Regions from separate parts of the Litorilituus sediminis genome, predicted to be linked through region 1. Evidence: predicted binding sites of a transcription regulator. Region 1 holds the regulator's gene; each other region holds the start of a gene.

Region 1 (3,219 bases):
GGCAGGGAAAGCTGGCGGTAAACCTAGGCCCGAAGGTTGATGACACGCTGCGCAATGGGCGGTATACGTTGTTTCGCCCAACTGCATTAGTTCATCCATAGACGCTGTCGCCGTGAGTGAGGCTTTTTCTGCGGCTGCGGCATCGGCAATAAGTTGGTGTTGCTCAGTAAGCCATGCTTGATAGTCAGCCTCTGATTTTACTTCAACAACAACCGGCATAAAGCCATGATCTTTACCACATAGTTCAGCACATTGACCGCGATAAATACCGGGTTTATCTACCTTAGTCCAAGCTTCATTAATAAAGCCTGGGTTGGCGTCTTGCTTAACGGCAAAAGCAGGAACCCACCAAGAATGAATGACATCATCTGAAGTGAGTAGAAAACGCACTTTTTTATTCACGGGAATGACTAAAGATTTATCAACCTCAAGTAGGTAATTATCACCTTTGGCTTCTCCTTCACCCTGTTGGTTTTCATATTGAGCACGAGGTGTTGATAGGACAGAGTAAAACTCTATGTCTTCGTTAAAGTATTTGTAATGCCACTTCCACTGTGAGCCAGTAACTAGGATGGTAATATCAGAATTGGAGTTGTCTTCCATAGCAATCAGTGTGCTGGTAGCGGGAACAGCCATGGCAATTAAAATGATGACCGGAATAACCGTCCAGAGGATTTCTACCTTGGTGCTTTCATGAAAGTCTGCAGCTTTAGCGCCCTTTGATTTTCGGTGAAAGGCAATTGACCAAAACATAGCGCCAAAAACGACGATGCCAATTGCAATACAAATATACAATACCATCATATGCAAGCCATAGACTTCATTACTGATGGCGGTGACCCCTTTGGTCAGATTTATGGTTGAATCTGCCCAAGCTGAATTAGCAAAAATGCTTACTAATATCAGCCATACTAGGTTACGTCTTCTCACTAGACATCTCCTTGCCTCTACTACCCATAGGTATAGTGTTAGAAACAGAAATGCAGCAATGTAAATCACGGCTCACTGGACTGAATATCTGTTAATTTTTATAATTTTTATTTATTAAATTAACGACGTGAATGAGCAATAGTAATCTGAAAGGATTGTATTAGCATATTGACGTCTTTTTATTCTTTTTGTGGTCATTTTTTGTTCTATGCTGTTTTTAGCATTGCCTAAATTTTGATCTAGGTCAATAAGTTTATAGGATATAGTTTAAAAAAAAGCCAATCAATTCAATGGAGTAATAACTCTAAGTGTTGCTGTGTAAGGCTTAAACCCTGAGTTTGTAGATAAAAAAAATTTTTGAAAAAAATATGTTATTGAAGGGAATTATTGACGCTATTACTGTAGATAGTTAACAAAAAGTAAGACTTGATGACAATTGAGCATCGAATGAAATGAAAAGCCAAGTCGTCACAAAAGTGACTACTTGGCTTAATAGAATTGGTGTAATAGAAAACTGTGCTTATTACATCCAGTTGCCGTTTCGTACTATACCTACGGCAATACCTTCAATATTAAACTGCTGGCTAGCTAAATCTACTTTGATTGGTTCAAAGGCTTCGTTTTCAGCGTGCAAATAAACAATGTTGCCTTCACGTTTAAAGCGTTTAACGGTGACATCATCTTCCACTCGGGCGACAACCACTTGGCCGTTATGAACATCGGTAGTTTGGTGAACAGCCAATAAATCGCCATCCATAATACCGATATCCTTCATACTTTCACCATTGACTCGTAAGAGATAATCAGCAGCAGGATGAAATAGTGTGCCATCCATTTTGTAATGATCTTCAACATGCTCTTGCGCCAGAATAGGCTCACCAGCGGCAACGCGACCAATTAAGGGTAAGCCCTCTTCTTCTATCAATTCTTCAGCTAAGCGAATCCCGCGGGAGGTACCTGCGAGCATTTCAATATAGCCCTTTTTGGCAAGTGCTTTTAAATGCTCTTCAGCAGCATTGGCTGACTTAAAACCAAAAAACTCGGCAATTTCAGCACGTGTTGGTGGCATGCCTGTATCGTGAATTTTTTCTTTGATTAAATCAAAAATCTGCTGTTGTCTTGTTGTTAATGGACGCAAATTTTCCATAAAGTTATTCCTGTAGATATACACAGTAGTACTGTTAGTATATACAGACTGTACTTAATGACAAGTATTTGTTTTATAAATAGACTGTTTGTAGGTTTTAGATTCAGTGAATTGTTAAAATAAGTAAAACGCTCAATTGATGATAATTTCAATAGACTTGCATCTCGATAGACATAAAAGTTTTGCAGCTTAAAGGAAAAACTAAAAATAATATTGACGTTTTAGACGGCGTTTATACTTAAGTGAATCGCTAATGCTGCTTACTTGAGTTTATTGCTATAGAGGTAATAGAGCAACAACATTGTTCCTAATACCGCAAACAGCATTGAAGTTGGAATTAAAAAAAACGGCTCTCGTAAATAGCCATCCTTATCAATAGATACGCCGATAATATGGTAGCTAAAATATGCTAGTAGCGACGCAGTAAAACAGAAAACGCTTGGCCATATTTTTTTTAGCATGGTGATTTTATTCCTAATATTCGTATTAATGATTCGTGTTTAATAGAGTGAAATCATAAATAAAGATGCTTATTAATAACACTGCATGATGTAACAAAGTATTAAGCTTTATGTGTTGGTTATTTGCGTATTTAGCCAATGTTCAAAATAAGTTAAAAACGCTGTTACCTGCATGGGTAGATATTATCTGCAGGCAGAAATGGCTTGAACGCCGACTACTTCGATATGCTCTTCATCTGAACAAGATATTAATTCCACTTAATTTTCAATAGATTACTTTATTTTTCCTTGGTAACTCCGTCATGAATTGATAATTCAATTTTACATATCTGTATTATTTGTAGTATAAATGATATTGTATAATTTATATTGCAATCTGTATGCAATGTTATCAATACTAAAACAAGCACACTAGGAAAAGAGAAATGAATAATAAGAAACACTTTAAACTAGGATATCTATCTTCGTTAGTTATGCTTAACCTTGGCTTATCAACAGCATCTTTAGCCGCCGACTCGGCGGTAGCAGAAGAAAATAAAGATGAAGTGGAAGTTATTGTCGTCTCGGGTATACGAGATAGCTTGATTAAATCCAAAGATATTAAGCTAGAAGCAGACACAATAGTTGATGCAATCACGTCAGAGGATATTGGTAAATTCCCTGATCAAAATGTGGCCGAAT
Region 2 (3,219 bases), 1.2 Mb from region 1:
TGGGCATGATAACAGTAAATATGCCTCTTTATTGTTACAAGGTGATGAGTATTCTAGTTTTAGTTTTGTTAAGCCTATACCCAATACGCGCTGGCAGTTAGCGATTCGATTATCACCTCAATACAGTAGTAATCTACATCAGCAAGGTTTGCTGAAAGCAATAGTCCTATGGCTAGCTCTTACCTTGCTTATTTATGGCTTTTATCGTCAGCAAAAGTTGGGCTTTAAAAAGCACCAGAAAGTTAAAAGTGCCTTGGCATTCGTTGATAACCATGATCGACTAACAGGTTTAGCAAACCGTGCTAATTTTGATCGGCAATTAACTGAGCATATCAATAACAAGCAGCCTGATAACAACTCAGGCGTGGTTATGCATATTGATTTAGATAAATTTCAGGTGATAAATAATAGTTTTGGTTATGGTATTGGCGATAAATTTCTTCACAAAATATCACTGATGTTACGTGAATTTATTCCAGATAATGCCACGGTAAGTCGTTTAGGGAATGATGAGTTTGCGATTTTGTTGCCAACATTGCCTAGAGAAGAAGTGAATACATACGCAGAAACTCTCTGTTTATTGGTGCAAAAGGTACGGCTTGATGAGTTGAAATCTGAAAGCAATGTTACCGCAAGCATTGGCGTTATTATTTTAGATGAGTCGGTTTTTGATGCGAAGCAAGTGTTTTCTTCTTTAGGGCAGGCGGTGAGCTTAGCGAAAGAAAAAGGCCGAAATAGGGTTCAAATTTATCAAAGCGATGACTTACAATTAGTACAACATGCTAAAGAAATGGAAGCGGTGCATGAAGTTGCCGAGGCAATTAAAGCCGATCGACTCATACTATATCGTCAACGACTTAAGTCTTTACAAGGTGAAGAAACAGATCATTTTGAAATCTTAGTTAGAATGAGAAGTGCCTGCGGCAATATAGTTGCCCCTAATGAATTTATTCCAGCCGCAGAAAAATACGGTATGATTCGAAAGATTGATTACTGGGTGATAGAAAATACGTTTAAAAAGATAGCATCTTTGCCATCTGAACACAGTGTCTACAGTATCAACTTATCAGGTTTAACCTTAGCGGATAAAGATATTTTTGCACAGATCTCAGTATTATTTTCTCGTTATCAAATCGCTCCTGAGCGCATTTGTTTTGAAATAACTGAAACCTCAGCCATTAGCCATTTAGCATCAGCGTTACATTTTATTGAGCAGATGATTGAATTTGGCTGTAGTTTTTCTTTAGATGATTTTGGTAGTGGCTTATCTTCATTTAGTTACTTACAAAAACTTCCTGTGGATACCATTAAAATTGATGGCGTCTTTGTGCGAGATATGGATACCAACAAGGTTAACCGTATTTTTGTTGAAAACATCAAAAGAACGGCTAGTGCTATGCACAAGAAAACTGTGGCCGAATTTGTAGAAAATGCTGATATTGAGCGTATATTGACTGAAATTGGCATAGATTACGGGCAAGGCTATCACATTCATAAACCTGAACCTTGGTATGAGAGTCAACAATAATTTTACTGTATGCACTGATAAAAAGTACTGTATATAGAGTCCAGTTAATCTTTAGCTACATCTGAAGCACACTTGTTAGTAAATATCCTCTTATTAATTTTTTCTTTTAAAACAAAAAATTAAGGTTTTTATTGACTGTTTTTAGTAAAAATTTTAATAAAAGTCTTGATACTGTACAGTCATACAGTATACTTGTCTCATTAAAACGAAAAACGACTTATTCGTGGAGCAATTAATGAAAGACGATAAAGAAAAAGCACTCTCAGCAGCCCTAGGACAAATTGAACGCCAATTTGGTAAAGGTTCAATCATGAAGCTGGGTGATAACAATGCAATGGATGTTGAAACAGTATCTACCGGCTCTTTAGGTTTAGATATTGCGTTAGGTGCAGGTGGCTTACCTCTTGGTCGTGTTGTTGAAATTTACGGTCCAGAATCAAGCGGTAAAACTACCTTAACTTTGGAAGTTATCGCAGAAGCTCAACGTAATGGCAAAGTATGTGCGTTTATTGATGCTGAACATGCACTTGATCCAATTTATGCTGAAAAGTTAGGCGTTAATATTAATGACCTACTTGTTTCTCAACCTGATACAGGTGAGCAAGCATTAGAAATATGCGATATGTTAAGCCGCTCAGGTGCTATTGATATTATTGTCGTTGACTCGGTTGCCGCTTTAACACCAAAAGCTGAAATTGAAGGTGACATGGGTGACTCGCACATGGGTTTACAAGCACGTATGTTATCTCAGGCAATGCGTAAGCTTACTGCGAATTTGAAAAAATCTAATACCATGTTAATTTTCATTAACCAAATTCGTATGAAGATTGGTGTTATGTTTGGTAACCCAGAAACGACAACGGGTGGTAATGCCTTGAAGTTTTACGCTTCGGTTCGTTTAGATATACGCCGTACTGGTGCAGTTAAAGATGGCGATGAAATTGTCGGTAATGAAACCCGAGTAAAAGTGGTTAAGAATAAGATATCACCTCCGTTTAAACAGGCTGAATTCCAAATTCTTTACGGAGAGGGCATCAATAGCTTAGGTGAATTAATAGAGCTAGGTGTGAAAAATAACTTAGTTGAAAAAGCAGGTGCTTGGTATAGCTGTAATGGTGAACGTATTGGTCAAGGTAAAGCTAATGCTACTAAATATTTAGCAGAAAACCCAGCAATGGCCAAAGAGCTAGACGCTAAGCTTCGTGAAATGTTCTTGTGTAAAACCATTCCTACGGAAGCAGAAGCGGTAGTAGAAGAGTAGCTTCACAGTAAATAAACCTCAGATTTATATAATAAATAGTCAATATCAATAAAATGCAGTGTTAGACGTAGCACTGCATTTTTTTTGGCTCTGACTTTGTACTGTAATAGCAATAACTTTGTAAATTGAGTGTACTTTTGCTTGGTAAGCAATTCATATCAAATTAATATATTAATGATTAATAACTTTTAGACGTCTATACGTTTAGAAGTTGACATATCTAGCAATCTAAGTAACATGGTGTGCAATTCACTTTTGTCATTTTGTTAGGTCGTGTTATGCCCATTAAAATACCAGATCAATTACCAGCCTTGTCGGTATTGGCCAATGAAAATATCTTTGTTATGTCGGAGCACAGAGCCGTGAACCAAGATATTCGCCCCATGCAAGTTGCGATTTTGAACTTGATGCCAAACAAGATAGAAACAGA
Region 3 (3,219 bases), 290 kb from region 1:
CCAGACTCCAAGGCAGCATGAGTTAAAAATGCCGTTAGCGGGGTTTGTTCTTCAACCAACTCAGGATCACTTTCAAACGTTTGGCAAGCGGTCACTAATTCATTTAAGTTTTCAATACGCTGTGCGGCTCGCTCACCCTTTTCTGCTTGATACATAGCTTTAAGGCCAGAATGCTGAATAATAAAATTAGCTTGTTGGTCTAAATCTAAGTTAGTTGAGTCATCCTCAAGTTGCTCAATTAATTCAATAAATGCGCTTATGGTTTTAGCGCTACGCCCTTTTAGTTGCTGGCTGTGCAGCATCTGCTTACATGCCTGCCAAAGGGTAGTTTCACCGCTACGGGCAGCATCTCGCACTAAGGCTACGGTTTGGTTACCTATACCACGGGTTGGTGTGTTAATAATACGTTCAAAAGCGGCATCATCATCACGATTATTAATTAGGCGCATATAGGCTAAAGCATCTTTAATTTCTTGTCGCTCGAAGAAGCGCTGACCACCATAAATACGATACGGCAACTGCCCTTGCAACAAAGCTTCCTCTAGCAAGCGTGATTGCGCATTTGAGCGATATAATATCGCTACTTCATCAAGCTTTTTGCCTTCATCACGCCATTGTTTAATACGACCACTAATAAAACGCGCTTCATCGATTTCATTAAAAGCAGTATAAATAGCAATTTTCTCGCCGGCATCATCTTGCGTCCATAACTCTTTACCCAAGCGATTATTGTTATTACTGATCAGTTTATTGGCTGCATTCAAGATATTGGCAGTCGAGCGATAATTTTGCTCTAAGCGTATCGTTTGCGCATCATCATATTCGCGAGTAAAGCGTTCAATATTCTCTATTTTTGCCCCACGCCAGCCATAAATTGATTGATCATCATCACCGACAATCATGACATTACTGCGCGCTTTACCTAGCATGGTTAACCAAGCGTATTGAATAGCATTGGTATCTTGAAATTCATCCACCAGAATTTGGCTAAAACGCTGTTGATAATGGCTTAACAGTTCAGGATTATTCAACCACAGCTCGTGTGCTCGAAGTAAAAGCTCAGCAAAATCAACCAAACCCGCTCTATCACAGGTTTCCTGATAGGCTTTATAGACCTTCACAAACACAGCTTCACTTGGGTCAAATTGAGCATCAATATGCTGCGGCCTTAAGCCTTCATCTTTCTTACCATTGATATACCAAACAAACTGCTTAGCAGGCCATTTCTTTTCATCTAGCTCTAATGAACGAATAATGCGTTTGATTAAACGTAATTGGTCGTCACTATCAAGTACCTGAAAGCTTTGCGGTAAGTTAGCTTCTTGAAAGTGCATGCGCAATAAGCGATGTGCTAAACCATGGAAAGTACCTATCCACATGCCATGGGTATTACCACCTACGGTTTGCTCAACCCTAGCACGCATTTCAGCTGCCGCTTTATTCGTAAAAGTCACCGCTAAAATACTATGTGAAGAAATACCTTCAACTTGCATCAGCCAGGCAATACGATGTACCAAAACCCGCGTTTTACCTGAGCCTGCACCAGCCAACACCAACATATTTTGCTTAGGTGCTGCAACCGCCTCACGCTGCTTATCGTTAAGAGAGTCAAGTAGTTCGGAAACATCCATAAGAGAGTACACCTTAATTATGCATTAGTTATGCTACTTAATTGAGCAATACAAGTTAGAGTTAAGCCATGCTGCTAGCCAGCCACAAGACTGGCATTATATACAGTATTATTTACGGAGTAAAATAAGGGCGTGTTAAACAAGGCGGGTCAAGTCGGACAGGCAGGCAAGTTCAATATGAGGCAATTGTTTTAGTGCCTTACCAACACCATACTGAGGCAGATAAGCGGTTTGGCAACCAGCACTTAAGGCACCAAAAATATCAGCATTACCACAATCACCGACATGCAATAGTTCATGGGGGGCAATAGCTAAGTTTTGACAAACCACAGCAAACATATCTTGTGCAGGTTTATGCTTTAGTAAGCTCGATTCAACTACCTCAACACCTTGACGTTGTTGGTAACCAGCGTGATAAATCTGTTGAAAATACTTAGCAATACCTAAGGTATTGGTATCAACATTACCATTACTAATCGCCGCGAGTGGATAACGTTTGCTTAAGCACTCCAGTAATTGCATGCTTTGTTCTGGCAAAGAAAAATCACTACGTAATTCAATAAAATAATCAAGCGCCGCCTTAGCTTGTGCCTTGGCAAAAACATCACTTTTCCCTAACGCTAACAAACCTAAGCGATAACTTTCATAGCGCACTATAACAACATCATGCGCTAAATCACTTTGCTGCTTTATCGCCTGCTTTTTAAAAGCAAACCAAAATGCCGCATCAAATACTTGGCTATACTCAGGTAGCAGCTTTGCAAAATAGGCTATCATCTTTTGCTCGATAGCCGCCATCACAGGTCCATTGCTATACAAGGTATCATCCAGATCAAAACTGATCGCCTTTATTGGCGATAAACGACGATAAAATTTCACACGCTTGCCTGTTTAAGCTAACAAATATGTTGATGCAATAACTTAGCTACTAGCCGTTTAAACTGACTAAGTAACAAGGTATCCATACGTGGGTCAAAGTGTTGAGCATCTTTAGAGCTAATCGCTAAAAAGCCTAAGTCTTGCTGATTGTGCTCAAGTTTAATTAAGACAACAGAGCCTGAGCATTGATTAGAAAAAATTAAATCTTGCTCGGTCGCTTGGATGCGACCAAAGTAATAATCTTCATTAGTTAAACGGTTTTGCATTACGCCAGCACAATCATTCGCTGAAATACAATCATGTTTAATGGCATCGCTGCTAACTGCACTCGGGTTTAACCATAATTTAAAAGCAGAGAGAGACAACAACTCGGTGGTTGCTTGATGTAAGCAATCTAAAATTTCTTCTGCTGATTGGCTGTCAATTAAACGCAAATACAAGTCACTGTATAAAATAAATAGCTCTTCATTGTGATTAGCCACTGACATTAACTGGGTAATTTCATCTTCCAAGTTATGTACTTTTTGTCTTAATTGCTGTTGCTGTCTTTCTACTAAAGACACAGTGCCGCGTTGAATATCATTTAATCTTAAGCTAGTGACTAATTCTGGATTACGATTAAAAAACTCTGGGTTATCTTGTAAATAAGTCAACACTAACTCATCGGTTAATGGGATCTCGTCACTGTTAATGCTTTCTTGTACTTCAT

The links. Region 1 encodes LexA, which represses DNA repair genes until DNA is damaged. Its sites were predicted from a motif close to TACTGTATNNNNATACAGTA; they were not measured.
Region 2: recA (recombinase RecA) is a predicted target of LexA. The motif match lies at 1,698-1,717, and genes of this name have one in related genera.
Region 3: uvrD (DNA helicase II) is a predicted target of LexA. The motif match lies at 1,720-1,739, and genes of this name have one in related genera.

The regions. Positions count from the first base shown of each region.
Region 1 is NZ_CP034759.1:2,756,692-2,759,910, forward strand. It holds gene coxB (cytochrome c oxidase subunit II) at 1-930, opposite strand, end outside; gene lexA (transcriptional repressor LexA) at 1,454-2,068, opposite strand; gene EMK97_RS19430 (DUF3955 domain-containing protein) at 2,338-2,538, opposite strand; gene EMK97_RS12290 (TonB-dependent receptor) at 2,964-3,219, shown strand, end outside.
Region 2 is NZ_CP034759.1:1,543,595-1,546,813, reverse strand. It holds gene EMK97_RS06885 (putative bifunctional diguanylate cyclase/phosphodiesterase) at 1-1,528, shown strand, start outside; gene recA (recombinase RecA) at 1,764-2,789, shown strand; gene metA (homoserine O-acetyltransferase MetA) at 3,068-3,219, shown strand, end outside.
Region 3 is NZ_CP034759.1:2,468,936-2,472,154, forward strand. It holds gene uvrD (DNA helicase II) at 1-1,631, opposite strand, end outside; gene EMK97_RS11035 (HAD family hydrolase) at 1,767-2,510, opposite strand; gene EMK97_RS11040 (DUF484 family protein) at 2,528-3,219, opposite strand, start outside.